2 linked regions of the Azospirillum brasilense genome follow. The protein of the gene in region 2 interacts with the protein of the main gene of each other region in a pairwise test. Links are inferred from orthologs where the notes say so. Each region holds a gene or a part of one and is shown on either strand. Other genes may lie near its edges.

What was found.
Region 1: the proteins of AMK58_RS10735 (region 2) and AMK58_RS12870 interact in binary tests that used the Escherichia coli proteins (3 or more experiments, as listed by UniProt). The link is inferred for Azospirillum brasilense from one-to-one orthologs.

The regions. Positions count from the first base shown.
Region 1 is NZ_CP012914.1:2,769,055-2,780,311, forward strand. The notes cover bases 2,085-4,946. They hold AMK58_RS12870 (DEAD/DEAH box helicase), read right to left. Parts: upstream 4,357-4,946; coding sequence 2,812-4,356; downstream 2,085-2,811. Other genes in these bases: AMK58_RS12865 (cobalamin biosynthesis protein), read left to right, coding at 2,085-2,515; mscL (large conductance mechanosensitive channel protein MscL), read right to left, coding at 4,610-4,946. Also shown: AMK58_RS12855 (hypothetical protein), read right to left, coding at 1-602; AMK58_RS30870 (hypothetical protein), read right to left, coding at 686-832; AMK58_RS12860 (ankyrin repeat domain-containing protein), read left to right, coding at 937-1,500; more of AMK58_RS12865, read left to right, coding at 1,508-2,084; more of mscL, read right to left, coding at 4,947-5,056; preprotein translocase subunit SecA, read right to left, coding at 5,207-7,957; AMK58_RS12885 (peptidylprolyl isomerase), read left to right, coding at 8,344-9,291; bifunctional glutamate N-acetyltransferase/amino-acid acetyltransferase ArgJ, read left to right, coding at 9,482-10,720; AMK58_RS12895 (GNAT family N-acetyltransferase), read left to right, coding at 10,737-11,255; AMK58_RS12900 ((deoxy)nucleoside triphosphate pyrophosphohydrolase), read left to right, coding at 11,255-11,257. UniProt on the Escherichia coli protein: DEAD-box RNA helicase involved in the assembly of the 50S ribosomal subunit at low temperature. Exhibits RNA-stimulated ATP hydrolysis and RNA unwinding activity. Acts before DeaD.
Region 2 is NZ_CP012914.1:2,309,195-2,321,285, reverse strand. The notes cover bases 3,731-7,426. They hold AMK58_RS10735 (Rne/Rng family ribonuclease), read right to left. Parts: upstream 7,105-7,426; coding sequence 3,931-7,104; downstream 3,731-3,930. Other genes in these bases: greB (transcription elongation factor GreB), read right to left, coding at 3,731-3,848. Outside these bases: AMK58_RS10760 (gamma-glutamyltransferase), read right to left, coding at 1-450; AMK58_RS10755 (M48 family metalloprotease), read left to right, coding at 419-1,771; AMK58_RS10750 (DsbA family protein), read left to right, coding at 1,885-2,640; AMK58_RS10745 (HAD family hydrolase), read left to right, coding at 2,661-3,272; more of greB, read right to left, coding at 3,285-3,730; AMK58_RS10730 (N-acetylmuramoyl-L-alanine amidase), read left to right, coding at 7,688-8,986; AMK58_RS10725 (penicillin-binding protein 1A), read left to right, coding at 9,238-11,748; AMK58_RS10720 (SGNH/GDSL hydrolase family protein), read right to left, coding at 11,834-12,091. UniProt on the Escherichia coli protein: Endoribonuclease that plays a central role in RNA processing and decay. Required for the maturation of 5S and 16S rRNAs and the majority of tRNAs. Also involved in the degradation of most mRNAs.

The sequences.
Region 1 (11,257 bases), 460 kb from region 2 along the record:
CCCTCGGAACCGGACTGCGGCACCTCGTGCACCTCCACAGGCTGGGCGGCGTGGCGGTTCATGATCTCCAGCGCCTGCTGCTCGCGCCCGGCGTCGGCCAGATTGACCCACAGCAGGATGCCGCCCTTGTCGAGGTGCTGGAGCATCGGCTCGTTGCGCTTGTCGGTCAGCCAGTTCGACATGACCGAGCCCATGGCGCCGCCGCCCACCCCCGCCGCCGCCGCCGCGGCCGCCGCGGCCAGGGCCGTGCCGCCGGTCGCCAGGACGGCCCCGGTCGCCAAAATCGCCCCGACATAGGCGGGGAACCCGACCGCCACGCCCTTCACGCTGCCGACATCCTCCGGCGAGACGTAGGACTGGCGCGGCGCGTCGGGGTCGTGGGCGAGGTCCTCCGCCCGCTGCGGCACATGGCCGAGATGGTCGCGGATGGTCTCATCGTTGGCGAGCACGCTCAGCTCATGGCGCTGGAAGCCGGCCAGGGTCAGCTCGTCGACGACCTTCTGCAGGGCGTCGCGGCTGGCGAAGATGCCCACGGCCTCGCGCACGGCGCCGCGCAGATGGCTGCCGGAGCGGTTCGCGTTCACATCGTTCTCGAAGGTCATGGCGGTCTTCCCCTGTTGCGCTTCCCGGTTGAGCTTCAACCATGGGCGCGGAGCGGAGGTTCCCGCCGGGACACCGGGCGGCGTCAGGGCGTTCCCGCGGCGGCGGGCGGGGTCACCACGCCGCGCGGCTCCGGCATGGTGCCGAGGAACCACCACAGGCCCAGCGCGATCAGCGCGGCCTTCACCGCCAGGAACAGGGCGATGTGGCGGGCGAGCGGGTTGCGGACCATGGGCGGCTCCATTGCAGCGGGTCTCCGTCGCCAAACCGGGCCAAACTGGATAGTATCCCCAGCCGAAAGACGGATCACACACGGATCGCACAAAAGGACGCGCCATGAAACGGTTGCTGATGCTCAGCCTGCTGGCCCTCGGCCTGACCGCCCCCATCGCCGCGCCGGCCCTGGCCCAGATCAACCTTCTGGAAGGCCCCTCCATGGTCAAGGCGGTGACGTCCAACGACGCCAGCGCGCTGCGGCTGCTGCTGCTGAAGGGCGAGAACCCGAATCAGGTCGACGCCAGCGGGCGTCCCGTCCTGCTGCTGGCCATCGGCAACGGCCATCCCGAGCTGGTGCGGCTGCTGCTGGACGGCGGGGCCAACCCCAACCGCGCCGACAAGGCCGGCAACACCCCGCTGCATTACGCGGTGGAGGCCGACACGCCGGAGGCGGTGGACCTTCTGCTGACCAAGGGCGCCAAGGTCGACCAGGACAACCGCCAGGGCATCACCCCGCTGATGACCGCGGCGCGCTTCGGCCGCGTCGATCTGGTGGAGCGGCTGCTGAAGGCCGGGGCACAGGCCGACCGCACCGATTTCACGGGCCGCACGACGCTGAGCTGGGCGCAGGACAGCCGCAATGCCCGCGTGGCGAACCTGCTGCGTCAGGCCGGAGCGCGCTGAGGCCGCGATGGGCGACGCCCTGCTCACCTCCGTCCTCGGCGCCGCCCCCCTGAACGGTCCGGGGCCGCTGTTCCTGCTGCTGCTGGCCCTGGCCATCGACGCCGCCGCCGGCGACTGGATCGGGCGCGTCCTGCCCGACCCGGCGGCGCTGGCGCAACGCGTCTGCGCCTGGGCCGACCGGCGGCTGAACCGGGTGGAGCGCGGCAAGACCGCCCGCCTGCTGCGCGGTGCGCTGGTCGTGCTGGCGCTCGTGCTGGCCGCCGTCGCCGTCGGGCTGATCGTCGAGCGGATCGGCGCGCAGAGCCGCGGCTGGCTGCTGGAGCTTGCGGTGATCCTCGCCGCCCTGCGCGGGCGCAGCGCCTGGGCGCGGGTGCGGGCGGTGCGCCGCGCCCTGGACAAGGGCGGCGTCGCCCCGGCGCGGGAGGCCGTCGCCCCCCTCACCCGCCGTCACGCCTTCAGCCTGGACGAGCACGGCATCGCCCGCGCCGCCATCGAGGCCGCCGCCAAGGGCTTCGCCCGCAAGCTGGTGGCGCCGGTCTTCGGCTACGCCCTGCTGGGCGTGCCCGGCCTGCTGGTCTGGGCGGTGGTGGACGGCGCCGACACCGCGCTGGGCCACGCCGGCGTGCGGCACGAGCGTTTCGGCCAGACCGCGGCGCGGCTGGACGACGCGCTGAACGCCATCCCGGCGCGGCTGGCCGCGCTTCTCCTGGCGCTGGCCGCGCCCTTCGCCGGGGCGAAGGCCGGCGGCGCCTTCCGCACAATGATGCGGGACGGCGCTAAGGCGGCCTCCCTCAACATGGGCTGGCCGACCGCCGCCATGGCCGGCGCGCTGGGTCTGGCGCTGGGCGGGCCGCACCGCGACGGCGGCGTGGTCATCACCGAGCCGTGGATCGGCGAGGGCCGCGCCCGCGCCACCGCCGCCGACATCGGGCGGGCGCTGGCGGTCTACGCCGTGGCCGGGTTGATCCTGGCTTTGCTGGTGGCGCTGCTGCTGTGGGGGATCGCGGGCCTGTAAAGCGCGGGTGTGGGGGACAAGACTTCACACGGATTACACGGACGATTTCACGGATTACACGGATTACACGGATTACACGGATTACACGGATTTTTGTTTATCCGCTTACCGCCACCACTGGTGATTCGCGCAAGAGAAACAGATTTCCAATATTTATTATTCAAAAAAATTCGTGAAACCCGTGCGTCGATCCGTGAAATCCGTGTGAAGTCTTGCCCGCCACACTTCGACCCGACCAAGAAAAAAGGCGCGGCCCCGAAGGACCGCGCCTTTTTCACGTCAGCGGCGAACCGCTGTTACCACTTGGACGCCCGGTGCGCCGGCTTGCCGCCCTGGGAGTCGCGGCGGGCGTGGCCGCCGTGCTCGTTGCGGGCATGGTCGCTGCGGCCATGCTCGTTGCGGTTCATCGGACGGCCCTGCGGACGGCCACCCGGGGCGCCGTTCGGCTTGCCGCCCTCGGCACCGCCGTTGGCGTTGCGCACCCACGGCTTCTTGTTGTAACCGCCGCCGTTGCCGCCACCCGGACGGCCACCCGGACGACCCGCCGGACGGCCACCGCCGCCGGTCTGGAACGGACGCTGCGGCTCCAGACCCGGAACGACATGGATGTCGAGACGGGTGCCGGTGTAGCGCTCGATCCGGAACAGGGCGTCGCGGTCGGCGCGGGCGGCGAAGGAAACCGCCACGCCCGAGGCGCCCGCACGGCCCGTGCGGCCGATGCGGTGGACATAGTCCTCCGCCGAGCGCGGCAGGTCGAAGTTGATGACGTGGGTGATGTCGCGCACGTCGATGCCGCGCGCCGCCACGTCGGTCGCCACCAGCAGGCGGACCTGGCCGGTGCGCAGGCGCTGGAGCGTGCGGTTGCGCTTGAACTGGTCCATGTCGCCGTGCAGGGCGGCGGCGGCGTGGCCGGCGTCGCTCAGTTCCTCGGCCAGCGCATCGGCGTCGCGCTTGGTGGCGGCGAAGATGATCGCCTTGCCGACCTCGGGCAGGTCCGCGAAATGCTTCAGCAGGCGGCGCTTGTGGTCCATGTCATCGGCATGGTGCAGGCGCTGCTCGACGTTCACCGCGGTGGTGGCGCTTTCCACGGCGACGCGCACCGGGTTGCGCAGCAGGTTGCCGGCGAGCTGGGCCATGCGGCGGTCCAGCGTGGCGGTGAACAGCAGCGTCTGGCGGTTGTCCGGGCAGCACTTGGCGATGGTTTCCACATCGTCCAGGAAGCCCATGTCCAGCATGCGGTCCGCCTCGTCCAGGATCAGCACCTCGACGGCGCTGAGGTCGATGCGGTTGCGCGACACATGGTCGAGCAGGCGGCCCGGCGTGGCGACCATCACGTCCACGGCGCGCGACAGCAGGCGCAACTGGTCGCGGTAGGGCATGCCGCCGACGACGTCCACGATGTTGTACTTCATGAACTTGGCGTACTTGCGGGCGGCGTCGGTGACCTGCTTGGCCAGCTCGCGGGTCGGGGCGAGAACCAGCACGCGCGGAGCGGCCACGCCGAGGCGCGGCAGGTCGATGGTGCGGGTCAGCGCCGGCAGCATGAAGGCGGCGGTCTTACCCGTGCCCGTCTCGGCAGTCGCCAGAATGTCGCGGCCTTCCAGGGCCGGCGGAATCGCCTCGGCCTGGACCGGGGTCGGGGTGTTGTATTCGAACGCTTCCAGCGCCTTCACGACGAGCGGGTGGACGCCCAGCCCGGCGAAGGCGTTCGGGGTAACGGTGTCAGTCACGGTCGCGTCGGCGGCGGCAACCTCGGTGACGGCGGTCTCGACGACAGAAGTCTCGGCGACGGCGGTCTCGACAACGAGGGCGTCGGCGGCGGTCATTTCAATGGACGACAAGTAGGGTAACCTTTCCTCAGGACCAAGACGGCGCACGGCCGCCGCACCAGGATGGTGAGCGGTGGAACGCCGGCGTTTTCGCCGGGAGGAGGTCGGAAGAGGGAGAGGCGTCTGTCCGAAGCAACGGGCGACCGGGTCCCAAGGAAGGCCGTCCCGCAATATCAAAGCGCGTCTCGCTCAAGAGACGCGCGAGCCTCCAGCGATCAAGACGCCTTACATAATGGGTTGCGCTGCACAATCCAAGAAGATTCTTTCACGCCCCCGGTCGAGTCGTGTCCCCCGGGGCGGGTGCCTGCCGTGCGCGCAGCGCATCCCGGATCTCCTCCAGCAAAACCTCCTGGCGGGGCGGCGCCTTCGGCTTGGAATCCTGGAGGAAATGCAGGCGGTTGACCTGCCGCACGATGAGGAACAGCGCGCCCGCCACGATGAAGAAGTTGATGAGCGCGTTGATGAAGCGGCCGTAGTTGATGGTCGCCGCCCCCGCCGCCTCCGCCGCGGCGAGGCTCTCGTAATGGCCGCCGGACAGGTTGAGGAAGTAGTTGGAGAAGTCGATCCCGCCCATGATCCAGCCGATGGGCGGCATCAGCATGTCCCTGACCAGCGAATTGACGATGCCGGTGAAGGCCGCGCCGATGATGATGCCGACGGCCAGTTCCACGACGTTGCCGCGGCTGATGAAGGTCTTGAATTCCTGCAACATGGCTGCGCTCCCGCTTTTGATGGGAAGAACGCCACAGCCCAGCCGAAGTTTCCAGGGCCGCAAAAAGGAAAGGGGCCGGACCTTGCGGCCCGGCCCCGTCCGGAACATCCCCCTCCGGAATGTCCCCGGCGGCGTTCTTCGCGGCGGCGCTTAGCCGACCTTGCCGTGGCAGTGCTTGTACTTCTGGCCCGAGCCGCAGGGGCAGGGCGCGTTGCGCGGCGTGTTCGCCCAGGCGTTGGGGTCGGCCCCCGGCACCACCGAGGCGGCGGCCTCGCGACGGACCATCCCGGCGGGCAGCGGCGCATCGGCCGGCGGGTAGCCCTGGGCGGCCCCGGCTCCCGCTTCGGCCATCGCCAGCGCCGGGTCGTCGCGGCCCTCGTGCATCTCCTGCGGCGGACGGGCGTACAGCTCTTCCGGCTGCGGGGCGATGCGGATCTCGACATGCATCAGCACGGCGGTCACCTGCTCACGCAGGGTCGACAGCATGGTCTCGAACAGCTCGAAGGCTTCCCGCTTGTACTCGTTCAGCGGGTCCTTCTGGGCATAGGCGCGCAGGGAAATGCCCTGACGGAGATGATCGAGCTGGAGCAGGTGATCCTTCCATTCCTGGTCGAGGATCTGCAGCAGCAGGCTCTTCTCCACATGGCGCATCGTGTCGGCGCCATAAGTCTCCACCTTCTCCGCGTATTTGCGGTCGGCGGCCTCGCGGACGCGCTCCTCGATCTCCGGCTCGGCGATGCCCTCTTCCTTGGCCCAGTCGGCCACCGGCAGGTCCATGCCCAGGAGGCGGTTCACCTCCTCGTGCAGGCCGGCGATGTCCCAGGCCTCGGAGTAGGAGTTCGGCGGGATCGCCTTGTTGACCATGTTGGAAACGACCTGATGGCGCATCTCCAGGACGGTCTCGGCGATGTCCTCGGTGTCCATGATCTCGCGACGCTGCTCATAGACGACCTTGCGCTGGTCGTTCATGACGTTGTCGAACTTGAGCAGGTTCTTGCGGACCTCGAAATGGTGGGCCTCGACCTTGGTCTGGGCCTTCTCCAGCGCCTTGTTGATCCAGGGGTGGATGATCGCCTCCCCCTCCTTCAGGCCCAGGCGCTGGAGCATGCCGTCCATGCGCTCCGACCCGAAGATGCGCATCAGGTCGTCGTCCAGCGACAGGAAGAACTTGGAGGCGCCCGGATCGCCCTGGCGGCCCGAACGGCCGCGCAGCTGGTTGTCGATGCGGCGGCTCTCGTGCCGCTCCGTGCCGACGACGTAGAGACCGCCGGCCTGCTTGACCAGCTCGCGCGCCTCGGCCACCTCGGCCTCGATCTGCTTGATCTTGGCGTCGCGCTCCGGCCCGTCCGGCAGGTTGGCCAGCTCCATCTGGATGCGCATCTCGACGTTGCCGCCGAGCTGGATGTCGGTGCCGCGGCCGGCCATGTTGGTGGCGACCGTGACGGCGCCCGGACGGCCCGCCTGCGCGACGATGTAGGCTTCCTGCTCGTGGTGGCGGGCGTTCAGCACGTTGTGCGGAATGCTGCGCTTCTTCAGCAGCTCGGCGATCAGCTCCGACTTCTCGATGGAGGTGGTGCCGACCAGCACCGGCTGCTGGCGCTTGCGGGCGTCCTCGATCAGGTCGATGATCGCGTCGTATTTCTCCGACGCCTTGCGGTAGACCTCGTCGTCCATGTCCTTGCGCTGGACCGGCACGTTGGTCGGCATGTCAACGACCTCAAGGCCGTAGATCTCCGCGAACTCCGCCGCCTCGGTCATCGCCGTGCCGGTCATGCCGGCCAGCTTCGGGTAGATGCGGAAATAGTTCTGGAAGGTGATGGAGGCGAGCGTCTGGTTCTCGCGCTGGATCGTCACCTTCTCCTTGGCCTCCAGCGCCTGATGCAGGCCCTCCGAATAGCGGCGGCCCTCCATCATGCGGCCGGTGAACTCGTCGATGATGATGACCTTGTCGTCCTTGACGATGTAGTCCTTGTCGCGCTGGAACAGCGTGTAGGCGCGCAACGCCTGCTGGGAATGGTGGACCAGCGCCACGTTCTGGATGTCGTACAGCCCGCCCGCCTTCAGCAGCCCGGCCTCGGCCAGAAGCTGCTCCATATGCTCCTGCCCGGCCTCGGACAGGCTGACCGTGCGGTTCTTCTCGTCCAACTCGTAGTCGTCCCGCGTCAGCTGCGGGATCAGGCGGTCGACCTGCACATACATTTCCGACGAGTCGGTGGACGGGCCGGAGATGATCAGCGGGGTGCGCGCCTCGTCGATCAGGATCGAGTCGACCTCGTCCACGATGGCGAAGTTGAAGGGCCGCTGGACCATGTCCTCCAGCCGGAACTTCATGTTGTCGCGCAGATAGTCGAAGCCGAATTCGTTGTTCGTGCCGTAGGTGATGTCGGCGGCGTAGGCGGCGCGGCGCTCCTCGTCGTCCAGCCCGTGCACGATGCAGCCGGTGGTCAGGCCGAGGAAGCCGTAGATGCGGCCCATCCAGGCGCTGTCGCGCGAGGCCAGATAGTCGTTCACGGTGACGACGTGGACGCCCTTGCCCTCCAGCGCGTTCAGATAGACGGCCAGCGTGGCGACCAGCGTCTTGCCCTCGCCGGTGCGCATCTCGGTGATCTTGCCCTGGTGCAGGACCATGCCGCCCATGAGCTGCACGTCGTAGTGCCGCTGCCCCAGCACGCGCTTGCCCGCCTCGCGCACGGTGGCGAAGGCGTCGGGCAGGATGGCGTCGAGCGTCTCGCCCTGCGACAGCCGGCCGCGCAGCCAATCGGTGCGGGCGCGCAGCGCGTCGTCGGAGAGCGCCGCCAACTCGGGCTCCAGCGCGTTGATCTGCTGGACGGATTTTTGCAGCGCCTTGACGGTGCGCGTGTTGGCGGTGCCGAAAATCTTGCGGGCGAGAGCACCGAACATGAAAACCTCGGGGGTGGAACGTCGTGAAGCCGGCTTTTTGACCGGTCTCACATAGGCCCGAAGCAAGTTTCTGTCAACGAGACCCGCCCCTTTGCCCGGCCCTTTGAGGGGGCATCGCGGGGGTGTCGGCCCTGCCGGGGGTGTGGATCGGCGTGTGGCACGCCCTGGAAGCACCACCGTTCCGCCGCCATATCGCCTTGAACACGGTCGAAGCAGGGCGTCATGGCCACGCATCACGACCGCTTGCCCCGCGCTGCGAACCCATGCTTAATCCCCCGCGGATTCGGGCGCGGGGCCGGATCGTCCGTACAGCCGCCGCCAATCATAAGACGTTCTGTCATGCCATTGACCGTGACAAGACACATCCGCCGGAAGGAAAAGACTCCATGGTGAATCGAGTGTTCCGCGCCGCCCTGCTGTCGATGGCCGCCTGCGGCCTCGCGCTGGCCGCACACGCCCAGACTCCGGCGCCGACTCCGGCTCCCGCGGCCACGCCCGCCCCCGCCGCTCAGGCCGCTCCCGCCCCGGCGGACGCCGATCCGGTGGTGGCGCGCGTCAACGGCGAGGCGGTCCACCGCTCCGACGTCCAGCGCATGGTCGCCCAGCTCCCGCCGCAGGTGCAGCAGATGCCGCTGGAGATGATCTACCCGGCGGTGATCGAGCAGCTCGTGAACTCGAAGCTGGTGGCCGAGGCCGGCTACAAGGCCAACCTCGCCGGCACGCCGGAGGTCAAGGACGAGATCAAGCGCGCCGAGGAGCGCGCGGTGCAGCGCGCCTACATCCAGAAGGAAGTGCAGTCGCGCATCACCCCGGCCAAGCTGGACGAGGCCTATCAGGCCTTCCTGAAGCAGAACCCGGCCCAGGAAGAGGTCAAGGCCGCCCACATCCTCGTCGAGAAGGAGGATGAGGCCAAGGCGATCATCGCCCAGCTCAAGAAGGGCGGCGACTTCGCCAAGCTGGCCAAGGAGAAGTCCAAGGACCCGGTGGCCGCCGAACAGGGCGGCGATCTCGGCTACTTCACCAAGGACACGATGGTCGAGCCCTTCGCCGACGCCGCCTTCGCCATGAAGAAGGGCGAGGTGAGCAAGGAGCCGGTGAAGACGCAGTTCGGCTGGCACATCATCAAGGTCGAGGACAAGCGCACCCAGCCGCAGCCGTCCCTGGACGAGGTGAAGCCGCAGCTCGAGCAGCAGCTCAGCAAGGACATCGTGACCAACGTCGTCGACGACCTGCGCAAGGTCGCCAAGGTCGAGACCTTCCAGCTCGACGGCTCGCCGATGCCGAAGGAAGAGGCCGCGCCGGCCCCGAAGGCCGAAGAGCCGAAGAAGAACTAAAGCTCCGGCACCGGTTGCCCCCACCCTTCCCACGGCTGACGCCGCGGGCCCCTTCCCTCCCCCGCTGCGCGGGAGAGGGAGACAATCCCCTCCCCTGCGAAGCGGGGGAGGGTTAGGGAGGGGGCAAGCGCCTTGCATCCCAATCACCGTCCAACACCCCCCGCTCCACCAGCCCCACGAGCCCGTCCCCATGGCCACGACCGTCTCCCCCTTGGCACCCGCCGGCTTCCCGACGCTCCCGCCCGTGGCGGGCGTGCGCATCGCCACCGCCAACAGCGGCATCCGATACAAGGGCCGCGACGACCTGATGCTGGCCGTGCTTGACGAGGGCACGACGGTGGCCGGGGTGCTGACCAAGTCGCTGACCTGCTCCGCCCCGGTGATCTGGTGCCGCGACAGCCTGCCCCGCGGCTCGGCCCGCGCGGTCGTGGTCAACGCCGGCAACGCCAACGCCTTCACCGGCAAGGCCGGCGACGCCACCGTCCAGGCGACCGTCGAGGCCGCCGCCAGGATCGCCGGCTGCGCCACCGACGAGGTCTACGTCGCCTCCACCGGCGTGATCGGCATCCCGCTGGCCGCCGACGCCATCGCCAAGGTCCTGCCGGGCATGGTGCCGGCGCTGAAGAACGATTCGGCGGCGCTGGAGGCCGGGGCGCGGGCCATCATGACCACCGACACCTTCGCCAAGGGCTCGACCCGTCAGGTCGCCATCGGCGGGACGACGGTGACGATCAGCGGCTTCGCCAAGGGCTCCGGCATGATCGCCCCGGACATGGCGACCATGCTGGGCTTCCTCTTCACCGACGCGGCCATCGCCGCCCCGGCGCTGCAGTCCATGCTGTCGGAGTTCACCGAGCGCAGCTTCAACGCCATCACCGTGGACGGCGACACCTCGACCAGCGACACGCTGCTGTTGTTCGCCACCGGCAAGGCCGGCAACGCCCCGGTGACCGACGCCCGGGCGCCGGAGCTCACCGATTTCCGCAAGGCGCTGGAGGAGGTGATGCTCGACCTCGCGCTGCAGATCGTGCGCGACGGCGAGGGGGCGACCAAGTTCGTCTCGATCACGCTGGTCGGCGCCGAGAACGACGTGGCCGCCAAGCGCATCGCGCTCACCGTCGCCAACTCCCCGCTGGTCAAGACCGCGCTGGCCGGCGAGGACGCCAACTGGGGCCGCATCGTCGCCGCCATCGGGCGGGCCGGCGAGCGGGCCGACCGCGACCTCATCAAGATCACCATCGGCGGCACGCTGATCTGCGCCGAGGGCATGGAGGTTCCGGGCTACGACGAGGCGCCGGTCGCCGCCCACATGAAGGGCCAGGAGATCGACGTCCACATCGACCTGGGCATCGGCACCGGCAAGTCCCGTGTCTGGACCTGCGACCTGACCCACGGCTACATCGACATCAACGGCTCCTACCGGAGCTGAGATCGAAGCGGAGACCATGACCGGCGCGCCCCTGCCCGACCGCCTCGACACGGCGCGGCTGACGCTCCGCCCCTTCCGCATGGAGGATGTGGAGCGTTTCGTTCCGCTGATCGGGGAGTGGGAGGTGGCGCGCTGGCTCGCCCGCGTGCCCCATCCCTACGGCCTGGAGGACGGGCGCGTCTGGGTCGCCCTGGCCGCCCGCAACCGGGCGGAGCGCGCGTCGCTCGACCTGCTGGCGGTCCGCAAAGACGACGCACAGCCGGTGGGCGGCATCGGCGTGATCCTGGCGGACGGCGAGGTCGGCTATTGGCTGGGCCGGCCGCACCAGGGCATCGGCTATGGCACGGAGATGCTGCGGGCCATCGTCCCCGCCGCCTTCGCGCTGGGCCTGCCCCGCCTGTGGGCGCGGACCGCGCCGGACAACCGCCGCTCCCGCCGCGTGCTGGAGACGGTCGGCTTCCTGCCGCTCGACGCCTCCGACCACTATGAACTGACCGCCGGACGCTGGCGGTTCCTCACCCAGGAGACCGCGTGATG
Region 2 (12,091 bases):
GCCGCGCAGGAAGCCGGGCAGGGCGGCCCCGCCGGCACCGGCGGGCCGGGGGAGGAAGTCGAGCGTGCGGGTTTCCTTCTTCGCGGCGTCGAACACCACGCAGACGCCGCCGCCGGTCATCCCGACGCGCGAGGGCAGGGTGACGGCCATCGCCATCGCCATGGCGGTGGCGGCGTCGCCGGCCTTGCCGCCCTGGGCGATGATGTCGCGCCCGATCTCCGCCGCGCGCGGCTCGTCGGCCGCGACGAAGCTCTGGGACGGGGCGCCGGTGCGGTATTTCGTGTTGACGCAGCCGCCCACCAGCGATGCGGCTATGGCAATCGCGCCCAACCCTTGCCAGATTCGGCGGGTGGAATGGGGCGCCCGGACCGGCATCTTGACCGGCTGCCCGGTGCCCCGGTGTGCGGAGGAAGTAACGGTGCGCAAGCCCAGCAGGCTGGTTTCGGTCATCGCCATGGTTGCCGTGATGGTTCTGTCGTGGTCGCCGCCCGCGGGCGCGCAGCGGCGCCAGGAGATGCAATTCCTGAGCGACGCCGAGACGGAACATATCATCCGCGACATGGCGCGGCCAATCTTCCAGGCCGCCGGCATCGATCCGGACGCCGTGAACATCGTCCTGGTCAACGACAACACGATGAACGCCTTCGTCGCCGGCGGCCAGAACATCTTCCTGCACACCGGCCTGCTGCTGGGGCTGGAGGACGCCGGGCAGCTGATCGGCGTCATCGCCCACGAGACCGGCCACATCGCTGGCGGCCATCTGGTCCGTGGGTCGGAGGCGATGGAAAACGCCTTCCTGTCCTCGCTGATCGGCATGGGCATCGGCATCGTCGGCGGCATCGCCGCGGGCAACGCCGGGGCCGGAGCGGCGGGCGTCATGCTGGGCCAGCATCTGGCGGAGCGCAACTTCCTGTCCTTCTCGCGCAGCCAGGAATCCTCGGCCGATCAGGCCGGCCTGTCCTACATGGAGCAGTCCGGCATCTCGGCGGAGGGGCTGGTCACCTTCCTGGAGAAGCTGGGCGCCGCCGACGATCCGCTGCTGGTGGACCGCGACGCCGGCTACCGCCGCACCCACCCGCTGACCCGCGAGCGCATCGAGACGGTGCGCAATTTCGTGGAGCGCTCGCGCGCCGGCAGGAAGCCGGTTCCGGCGCAATGGAACGAGGAGTTCCACCGCATCCAGGCCAAGCTCTACGCCTATCTCGACCCCAACGGGGCGTTGCGCCGTTACAAGGCGAACGACCCGTCCTTCGTGGCGCGCTACGGCCGGGCCTACGCCTATTTCCGGCGCGGCGAGGTCCGGCAGGCGCTGCCGCTGGTCGACGGGCTGATCGCCCAGGAGCCGAAGAACGCCTTCCTCTACGAGATGAAGGGTGACTTGATGCTGCAGAACGGGCGGGCGGTGGACGCCGCCGCCCCTTACCGCAAGGCGATCGAGCTGGAGCCGGACGCCGGCAGCATCCGCGTCTCGCTGGCCCATTCGCTGATGGAGCAGAACGACAGCCGGCTGGCCGACGAGGCGTTGCGCAACCTTCAGGTGGCGTCCAAGACGCAGGCCCAGTCCGCCTTCCTGTGGCGGCTGATGGCCCAGGCCTGGAGCATGAAGGGCAACGCCGGCATGGTCGCCTACGCCACCGCCGAGGAGGCCTTCGCCCGCGGTGACAAGCCGATGGCCCGCTTCCAGGCGGAGCGGGCGGAGAAGCTGCTGCCCGCCGGTTCTCCCGGCTGGCTGCGCGCCCAGGACATCCGCGGGCAGGCGGGCGGCAAGTGAGCCTGAGCCTCCTCCCTTTGGGCGGCGCACAGCCGTCTTGCCTGACCCCGCCGTCCCGGTCCACAGTATCGCCCCGATTCGCGCCGTTTTGGCTCCCCACGAGAGAGTTCGACATGACCCGCTTCCGCCCCGCCGCCCTGGCGCTCGCCGCCGCGCTGGCCCTTCCGACGGGGCTGCTGGCCCCCGCCCTCCAGGCGCAGAGCCCGATGGACGACGCCCAGCGCAAGGCCGTCGAGGAGGTCGTGCGCGACTACATCCTGAAGAACCCGGAAATCATCCTGGAGGCCGTGGACTCGCTCCAGAAGCGCCAGAAGATGGCCGAGGAGCAGAAGGCCAAGACGGCGCTGGCCGAGAACAAGGCGGCGCTGTTCCAGAACCCCGCCGATCCGGTCGCCGGCAACCCCAAGGGCGACGTGACGGTGGTCGAGTTCTTCGACTACCAGTGCGGCTATTGCAAGGCCGTGCAGGCCGACACCGAGCGGCTGATCAAGGACGACGGCAAGCTGCGCTTCGTCTTCAAGGAGTTCCCGATCCTCAGCCCGGCCTCGCTGACCGCGGCCAAGGCGGCCCTGGCGTCGCGCGGGCAGGGCAAGTATCTGGAATTCCACAATGCCCTGATGGCCCACCGCGGCCAGCTCGACGACGACGTGATCCAGCGGCTGGCCAAGTCGGTCGGGCTGGACACCGACAAGCTGAAGAAGGACATGAACAGCCCCGAGGTGCTGAAGGTCATCGCCGCCAACCAGGCGCTGGCCGAGGAGCTGGGCATCCGCGGCACCCCGGCCTTCATCATCGGCGACGAGCTGGTCCCCGGCGCGATCAAGCTGGACCAGATGAAGGACCTCGTCGCCGCGGCCCGCAAGGGCTGAGGCCGGGACGGGAATTGACGATGACCAAGCCGACCACCGTCGTCTTCGACATCGGGCAGGTGCTCATCGAATGGGACCCGCGGCATCTCTACCGCGAGCTGTTCGACGGGTACGAGGACCTGATGGAGGACTTCCTCGACACCGTCTGCACCCCCGCCTGGAACCTGGAGCAGGACCGCGGCCGCCCGTGGGACGAGGCGGTCGCCACGCTGGCCGCCGAGTTTCCCGACTGCCGCGAGCTGATCCGCGCCTATCACGAGCGGTGGGAGGAGATGGTCCCCGGCCCGATGGCCGGGACGCCGGAGATCCTGATGGAGCTGAAGCAGCGCGGGACGCCGCTCTACTCCATCACCAACTTCTCGTCGGAGAAGCTCGCGTTGACCCGCAGGCGCTTCGATTTCCTGAACGTCTTCGACGGGATCATCGTGTCCGGCGATGAAAGGCTGGTGAAGCCGGACCCGGCGATCTTCCAGCTCCTGCTCGACCGCTACCGCTTGGCGGCGGCGGATTGCGTCTTCATTGACGACAGCCCGGCCAACGTCGAGGCCGCCCGCGTCCTCGGCATGACGGCGCACCGTTTCTCCGGCGCCGCCGGCCTGCGCGCCGAACTGGAGGAGCTGGGGCTTCTGTAGCCCCAGTCTTCTTTATGCTTCGTCGCCCGGATAGCGGATGGCGACGACCTCGATCTGCTCCAGCCCGGCGGGGGTGCGCAGGTCCACCACGTCGCCCTCCTGCGCCTTCAGCAAGGCGCGGGCGATGGGTGAAATCCAGCTCACATGGGCGCGGTCCATGTCCACCTCGTCGGCGCCGACGATGGTGATGGTGTTCTCCGTCCCATCCTCCCGCGCGTAGGTGACGGTGGCGCCGAAGTACACGCGGTCGCGGTTCTTCTGGAGCGTGGGATCGACCACCTCCGCCGATTCCAGGCGCTTGGTCAGGAAGCGGATGCGCCGGTCAATCTCACGCAGGCGCTTCTTGCCGTAGATGTAGTCGCCGTTTTCCGAACGGTCGCCGTTGCCGGCGGCCCAGGACACCACCTCGACCACCTTTGGACGCTCGACGCGCAGCAGCGAGCGCAACTCCTCCTGCATGCGCTGGAAGCCTTCGGGCGTCATGTAGTTCTTCACGCCCTTGGGCAAGGGTTTGGGATCGTCGGCCTCGTCGTCGTCGGGGGCGGAGTCGTTCTCCCGGGTGAAGGCCTTGCTCATGGTCGGGACCCTTCGCGGTTCTCAGGAAAAGGAAAAGGCGCCGCGAGGCGCCTTTTCCAGTCTTTACGGCGATGAAGCGCGCTTAGCGGCTCCACCAACCCCGGCGCGGCTTGGCCTCCGGAGCGGCGCTGGCCGGCTCATTGGACGGGGCCGGGGCCGCCGGCGCCTCGCTGACCGCCGGAGCGGGCGCCGCCTCGGCGGGAGCGTCCGCCGCGGTCTTGCGCTTGCGCGCCGGGCGCTTCTTCGGCTCCTCGGCGACCGGAGCCGCAACCGGGGCCGGAGCAGGCGCCGCCTCGGCGGGAGCGTCCGCCGCGGTCTTGCGCTTGCGCGCCGGGCGCTTCTTCGGCTCCTCGGCGACCGGGGCCGCAACCGGCGCCGGGGCAGGGGCAGGGGCGGCCTCGGCGGCTGCGGTCTTCGCCTTGCGGCTGCGCGACGGCTTGGCCGGCGGCGGAGCGGTTTCCTCCGGAGCGGCGGCCTTCGCAGCGGCCTTGGCATCCTTGGCGGCGCCCTTCGCGGCGCGCTTCGGCTTGGCGGGGGCCGCTTCCGGTTCCGCCGTTACCGCTTGGGCCGTCACCGCTTCGGCGGCCTCGGCGGCGATTGCCTTGGCGCGGCCACGGCGCGGCTTGCGGGCCGGAGCCTCCTCGACCACCGGGGCGGCTTCCTCGGCGGGACCCTCCGCGGCGGTGTCCGCGGCGGTTTCCGGAGCAGCCTCGGCGGCCACGGCGCTGGTCAGGACCCAGTCGAACTCGACCGGTTCCATGTCCGCCGGCAGTTCCGGCGGGTTGACGGCGCGGCCGGCCTCGACGGCGGTCGGGAAGGACTCGGCTTCCGCCTCGCCCTCGGTGCCGTCGGTGGGCAGACCCTCGCCGGACTCCAGGCCCTCGCGCTGGCGGGACCGCCGGCGACCACCGCGCTTGCCGCGGCGGCGCTTCTTGCGCTCGCCGTTGCCGTCGCCGTCGCCGTTCGTCTCGAAGGCGTCGGCGCCGTCTTCCGCCTCGGACGCGGCCAGGTCGGCCTCCTCATCCTCGTCGTCCTCGATGTGGGCGGGGCCGACATCGACGTCGTTGATGACGAACTCCGGAGCGTCGATCTGGGCGCGCTCGATGGCTTCCTCGTCGACCGCCGTCTCGTCGTCGGCGTCGGCAGCCTCCGCTTCGACCTCGTCGCCCTCGGTCGCCTCGTCGGACACTTCGGCGGACTCGCCGAACGGCGCGCGGCCATCCTCGCGGTCACGCCCGCGGCCACGGCGGCGGCGGCGGCGGCGGCGGCGGTCGCCCTCGCTCTCCCCGGCGGCGTCGGCGCGTTCCGCCACCTCGGCCCCGGCGACCTCGGCGGCCTCGACGACGGGCGCCTCTTCCTCGGCCTCCTCGGCCTCGGCGGCCAGGATGCGGTCGGTCTCGGCCAGGACGCGCTCGGCGCTGACCAGCGGCACGTCGTCCTCCGGCGTGCGGGCCTTCACGCGCTCAAGCCGCAGGTCCGGCGCGATCAGCGTGTCGTCGGCCTGGACCATGACGCGGAACCGGTAGCGGTCCTCGATCTTGGTCAGCTCCCCGCGCTTCTGGTTGAGGATGTAGAGGGCGATGCGGGTCGGCACGAAGACGGTGATCTCCGACGACCGCTTGCGGATGCCCTCCTCCTCGATGGCGCGCAGCACGTGCAGCGAGGCGGACTCCACCGAGCGGATGACGCCGGTGCCGGAGCAGTGCGGGCAGCGCTCGAAGTTGGTTTCCAGCAGGGACGGGCGCAGGCGCTGGCGCGACAGTTCCAGCAGGCCGAAGGCGGAGATGCGGCCGAGCTGGATGCGCGCCCGGTCGTTCTTCATCGCCTCCTTCAGGCGGCGCTCCACCGCGGCGTTGTTGCGGGGCTCCTCCATGTCGATGAAATCGATCACGATGAGGCCCGCAAGGTCACGCAGGCGGAGCTGGCGCGCCACCTCGTCGGCGGCTTCGAGGTTGGTCTTGTAGGCCGTTTCCTCGATGTTGCGCTCTCGCGTCGACTTGCCCGAGTTGACGTCGATGGAAACCAGCGCCTCGGTCGGGTTGATGACGATGTAGCCGCCGGAGCGGAGCTGCACGACCGGGCTGTGGATCGCGTCGATCTGCGTTTCCACCTGATAGCGGTGGAACAGCGGGATCGTGTCGTCCTGATACTGCATGACGCGCTTGGTGTGGCTCGGCATCATCATGCGCATGAAGTCGCGCGCGGTGTTGAAGCCGGCGCTGCCCTCCACCCAGATCTCGTCGATGTCATCGGTGTAGAGATCGCGGATCGAGCGCTTGATGAGGTTCGCCTCCTCATAGATGAGGCAGGGCGCGGAGGACTTCAGCGTCTGGACGCGGATGTCGTCCCACAGGCGCAGCAGATATTCGAGGTCGCGCTTGATTTCCTGCTTAGAGCGCTCCAGCCCCGCGGTGCGCAGGATGACCGCCATGCCTTCCGGAATGTCGAGATCGGACAGGATCTCCTTCAGGCGCTTGCGGTCGGCCGGGTTGGTGATCTTGCGGGAAATCCCGCCGCCGCGGCCCGTGTTGGGCATCAGCACGCAGTAGCGGCCGGGCAGCGACAGGTAGGTGGTCAGCGCCGCACCCTTGTTGCCGCGCTCCTCCTTGGTCACCTGGACCAGCATGACCTGCCGGCGCTTGATGACCTCCTGGATCTTGTAGCTGCGCAGCGGGCGGGCGCGGCGGCGGTGGGCCTCCTCGACCTCGTCCCCGCCGATGACGTCCGGGCTCTCGGCCGGAGCGGCGCCTTCCGGAGCCTCGTCCGAGTCCGCGGCCTCGTCCGAACCACCGTCCGAACCGGCGTCGGTGGCGAAGGCCGGGATGTCGCCTTCGAACCCGTCGCCCTCGGTCTCGGCGTAGGAGCCGGGCATCGGGGAATTTTCCTCGACCACCACATCCGGGCGGATCGGCTCGGCCATCACCGCGCCATCGGCGGCGGCCTCGGCGCGGGCCTCGGCCTGCTCCTCGAGCCGGCGCTCCTCGGCCAGCAGGGCCTCACGGTCGGCGATCGGGATGCGGTAGTAGTCGGGGTGGATTTCCGAGAAGGCGAGGAAGCCGTGGCGGTTCCCGCCATATTCCACGAAGGCCGCCTGGAGCGACGGCTCGACCCGGGTCACCTTGGCAAGGTAGATGTTGCCCTTGAGTTGCTTCCGGGTGGCGATTTCGAAGTCGAGGTCTTCGAGTCTGTTCCCATTGACCACGGCAACCCGGGTTTCCTCCGGGTGCGTGGCGTCCACCAGCATGCGCTTGGCCATACAAGATCCCCATGACGCCCCAGGCCGCCCGCGCGACGGTCAAGCCGCCGGGGCGCGTCATCGTTGTGAGCGAAGCCTGCGGAACCGGCCCCTAACCCGTCGAACGGCGCTGACGAAGCAGCCAGGACGGGTCGGGCTTCGGCCTCCGGGTAACGGCCTTGCGGCCGGCACCAGCTTCGAGGTTTCGTCCCAATCCACCGGCAACCCAGAAGCGTCACGCCCCGGACCGCGCCCGATGATGTAAATTTCGGCCGTGGGGGTCCGCGGGCGACGCCCACAGCCACTCCAAAGAGAAACCTCCCGGAAGAGTGGGCTGGTGGGTCGCGGTATGTCGCAGAGCTACCATAGACAAGCACGAAACCATGCACAACGTGGAATTCGGCGAAAGTTGCGGTCCACCGCATCCGGTTCGGCGGCATTCCGCCGGGATGGGGGCGAAGCAGGGCACTGTTGCACGAACGGCACCCTCGCCGACAATTCCGCCACGGCCCCGGAAACCACCGTTGAGCGCCTTGATTTCGCTGCGCTATAGCTGACCGCTGGCTTTGCCGGTTTGTGGTTTCTGATGGAACGGATGCCCCGATTGCTCGCGATTGTCGCTGCGCTGGGCGCCCTTCTGGGGGCGGTCGCCCTGCCGTGCGCTCCGGCGCAGGCCCAGACCACCGCGGCGCTGCCCTTTCCGCCGCCGGTGCAGGAGCGGGTGTCCGTCCTGAACGCGCGGCTCGGCCTGCATCCCGACAAGACGCGGCTGGTTCTGGAACTCACCGACTCGGTGCCCTTCACCGTGTCGGTGCACGGCTCGCCCTACCGCGTCGTGGTCGATCTGCCGGACGTGAGCTGGCCGGGCGGCAACACGGTGATGGCGGGCAAGGGCGTGGTCGCCCGCTACCGCTTCGAAGGACGCGACGGCGGCGCCTCCCGCCTCGTGGTGGAGACCGACGGCCCGGCGCGGGTGGTCGAATCCTACCTCATCCCGCCGCGCGACGGCTTCAAGCCGCGCTTCGTCCTCGACATCGCCCGCACCACCCCGGCGCAATTCGCCGCCTCCGCCCCGGTCGCCGCGACCACCAGCACCGCGTCGGTGAGCCGCGAGGCGGCGCGCCCGCCGGCGAAGAGGGACCCCATCGTGCCGGTCGCCGCGGCCCTGCCGCCGCCGGTCCCGCCACGGGCGGCGCCGGTGCCGGAAAAGCCGATGGTCGTGGTCGATCCCGGCCATGGCGGAGTCGATCCCGGCGCGGTCGGGGTCGGCGGAGTCTATGAGAAGGACATCACGCTGGCGATGGCGCGCGAGCTGAAGCGCCAGCTGGAGGGCAGCGGCCGCTACCGGGTGCGGCTGACCCGCGACAAGGATGTGTTCATCCGCCTGCGCGACCGCGTGGCCATCGCGCGGGAGGCCAACGCCGACCTGTTCCTGTCGCTGCACGCCGACAGCATCGGCTCCGCCAACATGCGCGGCCTGTCCATCTACACCCTGTCCGACCGGGCGTCCGACCGCGAGGCGGAGATGCTGGCCGCCAAGGAGAACCGGGCCGACGCGCTGGCCGGCATGGACCTGTCCTCCGAGAACGATCTGGTGGCCTCGATTCTCATCGACCTCGCCCAGCGCGACACGATGAACCACTCCAAGCGCTTCGCCAACATGGCGCTGGAGCATCTCGGCCGCGAGGTCAAGCTGATCCCCAACAAGCCGCACCGTCAGGCCGGCTTCGCCGTGCTGACCGCGCCGGACATGCCGTCCGCGCTGGTCGAGATGGGCTACCTGTCGAGCCCCCAGGACGTCAGCCTGCTGAGCAAGTCGGCCCACCGCGAGAAGCTGGGCCGCGGCATGGTCCGCACCATCGACGCCTATTTCAAATGGCTGACCGGGGCGCAGAAGAGCTGAGAGGCGCCCCGCCGGGCACCGCCGCCCGGCGCCAGCCATGCGGGCGGGGGCGGGCGGGCATACGCTTTACCCGCTCACCACTTTCTTGCATGCGCCTTGTGGCCGTCACATTTTCCTGACATGGCTGCGAGGGAGTCGGACTGCCGCCCCTCGCGGTGTAGGATGCCGCCCATCGGATGGTTCCGCGTCTTCCCGGTCTCTGTCCCGGATGAAGGCGGCGGTGCCGCCGCCATGCCTGTCTGGGAACCGTCATGCGCTTTATTCTGTCCGCCCTGATGGCCGTCGTGATCCTCGCCCTGGCCGGGGCGGGGGGGCTGGTCTACATGCTGGACCATTACGATCACGAACTGCCGGACTACACCAAGCTCGCCAACTACGAACCGCCGGTGACCACCCGCGTCCATGCGGGCGACGGACGCCTGTTGGCGGAGTTCGCGTCGGAAAAGCGCGTGTTCGTCCCCATCGACGCCATGCCGAAGCGCGTGACCAACGCCTTCCTGTCCGCCGAGGACAAGAACTTCTACGACCACAAGGGCATCGACCCCGTCGGCATCGCCCGTGCCATCCTGACCAACGTGGAGAATCTCGGCCGCGACCGCCGGCCGATGGGCGCCTCGACGATCACGCAGCAGGTCGCCAAGAACATGCTGCTGACCAACGAGGTGTCCTTCTCGCGCAAGATCAAGGAGGCGATCCTGGCGGTCCGCATCGAGCGGGCCTTCAGCAAGGACCGCATCCTTGAGCTGTACCTGAACGAGATCTTCCTGGGGTACCGCTCCTACGGCGTGGCGGCGGCGGCGCTGAACTACTTCAACAAGGCGCTGGACGAGCTGGACATCGAGGAGGCGGCCTATCTGGCGGCCCTGCCCAAGGCGCCCAGCAACTACCACCCGGAACGCCAGCGCGACGCCGCCATCGCGCGGCGCAACTGGGTGATCGGGCGCATGGCCGAGGACGGGCACATCACCCCGGAAGAGGCCAAAATCGCCCAGTCCAAGCCCCTGGTCGTGCGCAAGCGCGACGAGCAGGAGTATGTGACGTCGGAGTATTTCGCCGAGGAGGTCCGGCGCGAGCTGGTGAAGCTCTACGGCGAGCAGGCGCTCTACGAGGGCGGCCTGTCGGTCCGCGCCTCGATGGACCCGGTGCTCCAGCAGGCGGCGACGAAGGCGCTGCGCACCGGGCTGGTGCAGTACGACCGCCGCCACGGCTACCGCGGGCCGGTCGGCAAGATGGAGAATTTCGACAACTGGGCGAAGAAGCTCGCCTCCATGGCGCCGCCTTCCGGCTCCGAGGGCTGGCATCTGGCGGTGGTGCTGAAGGACGACGAGGCGGCGGCGCTCGACATCGGCCTGCCGGACGGCTCGCGCGGCCGCGTGCCGCTGGCCGAACTGCGCTGGGCGCGGGCGCAGCGCGACGACAACCGGCTCGGCCCGGAAATCCGCCGCCCCTCCGACGTCGCCAAGCTGGGCGACCTGATCCTGGTCGAGGCCGCCGGCAAGGACGAAAAGGGCAAGGAGCCGCCGGCGGGCACCTACGCGCTGCGGCAGGTCCCGGCGGTGCAGGGCGGTCTGGTCGCGCTCGACCCGCACACCGGCCGTGTGCTCGCCATGGTCGGCGGCTTCTCGCCGCACATGAGCTCCTTCAACCGCGCCACCCAGGCGATGCGGCAGCCGGGCTCCTCCTTCAAGCCCTTCGTCTATCTGACGGCGCTGAACCAAGGCTTCACCCCGTCCTCGCTGGTGATGGACGCGCCGTTCGAATACGACCCCGGCCACGGCCAGCCGATCTGGCGGCCGGAGAATTACAGCCACGAGTTCTACGGTCCGACGCCGCTGCGCGCCGGCATCGAAAAGTCGCGGAACGTCATGACTGTCCGTCTGGCCCAGGCCGTCGGTATGGACAAGGTGAAGGCGGTGGCCGAGAATTTCGGCATCACCGACAACCTCCAGCCCTACCTGCCGATGTCGCTCGGTGCCGGCGAGACGACGGTGCTGCGCCTTGCCACCGCCTACGCCATGCTGGCCAACGGCGGCAAGCGGGTCAGCCCGACCTTCATCGACCGGGTGCAGGACCGCAACGGCAAGACCGTCTTCCGCCACGACACGCGCCCCTGCGCCTCGTGCAACCAGGTGGCCTGGAACGACGGGCTGACCGTTCCCGCCGTCGCCGACACGCGGGAGCAGGTGAACGACCCGCGCACCGTCTACCAGATGGTCTCCATGCTGGAGGGCGTCGTCCAGCGCGGCACGGCGACGAAGCTGCTGTCGCTGGGCAAGCCGCTGGCCGGCAAGACCGGTACGACCAACGACAGCCACGACGCGTGGTTCATGGGCTTCTCGCCTGACCTCGTCGTCGGCACCTACATCGGCTTCGACCAGCCGCGCTCGCTGGGTGCCCGCGAAACCGGCGGCTCGGCGGCGGTGCCGGTGTTCAAGGACGTGATGGAGGTGGCGCTGAAGGACCAGCCGGCGACGCCGTTCCGCGTGCCGCGCGGCCTGCGCCTCGTCCGCGTCAACCCGGAGAACGGCCGCCTCGCCCAGCCGGGCGAGCGCAAGGCGATTTGGGAGGCCTTCATCCCCGGCACCGAGCCGAACCCCGACCAGCCGCAGATGGTGCTGGATGGCTCGGCTCACGCCGCGGACGGGGGCTGGACCGGCGGGGTGCCGGGCGGCGATCCGGCGGTCCAGCAGCCGCCGGGCGGCTGGGGCGCTCCGGCGGCCCCGCCCTCCGCGGCGACGGTGGGGACCGGCGGTCTCTACTGACCGGGCCGGTTCGACAGGACGGGTTCGACAAAGAAAAGCCCCGCTTCCCGGTTCGGGAGGCGGGGCTTTTCTTTTGGGCGGTGGTTCAGGGCCGCGCGGCGGTATGGGTGTCCGGGCGGAGCTGGGCGATGGCGTCGGCAGGCGCCGTGTCGGTGGGGCAGTCGGCCAGCGGGCGCAGCCGGTCCTCCATCCGCGCCAACATCAGGCGGACCCCCTCCTGGTTGATGTGCAGGGCGTCCACGAAATGGGCCTCGTCCTCGACCTCGCGGCGGGTGTCGATCACCGGCACGTCGGGCGGCAGGCGGGCCTTCAGATCCTCGAAGAAGGCGTCGAAGTTGGTCAC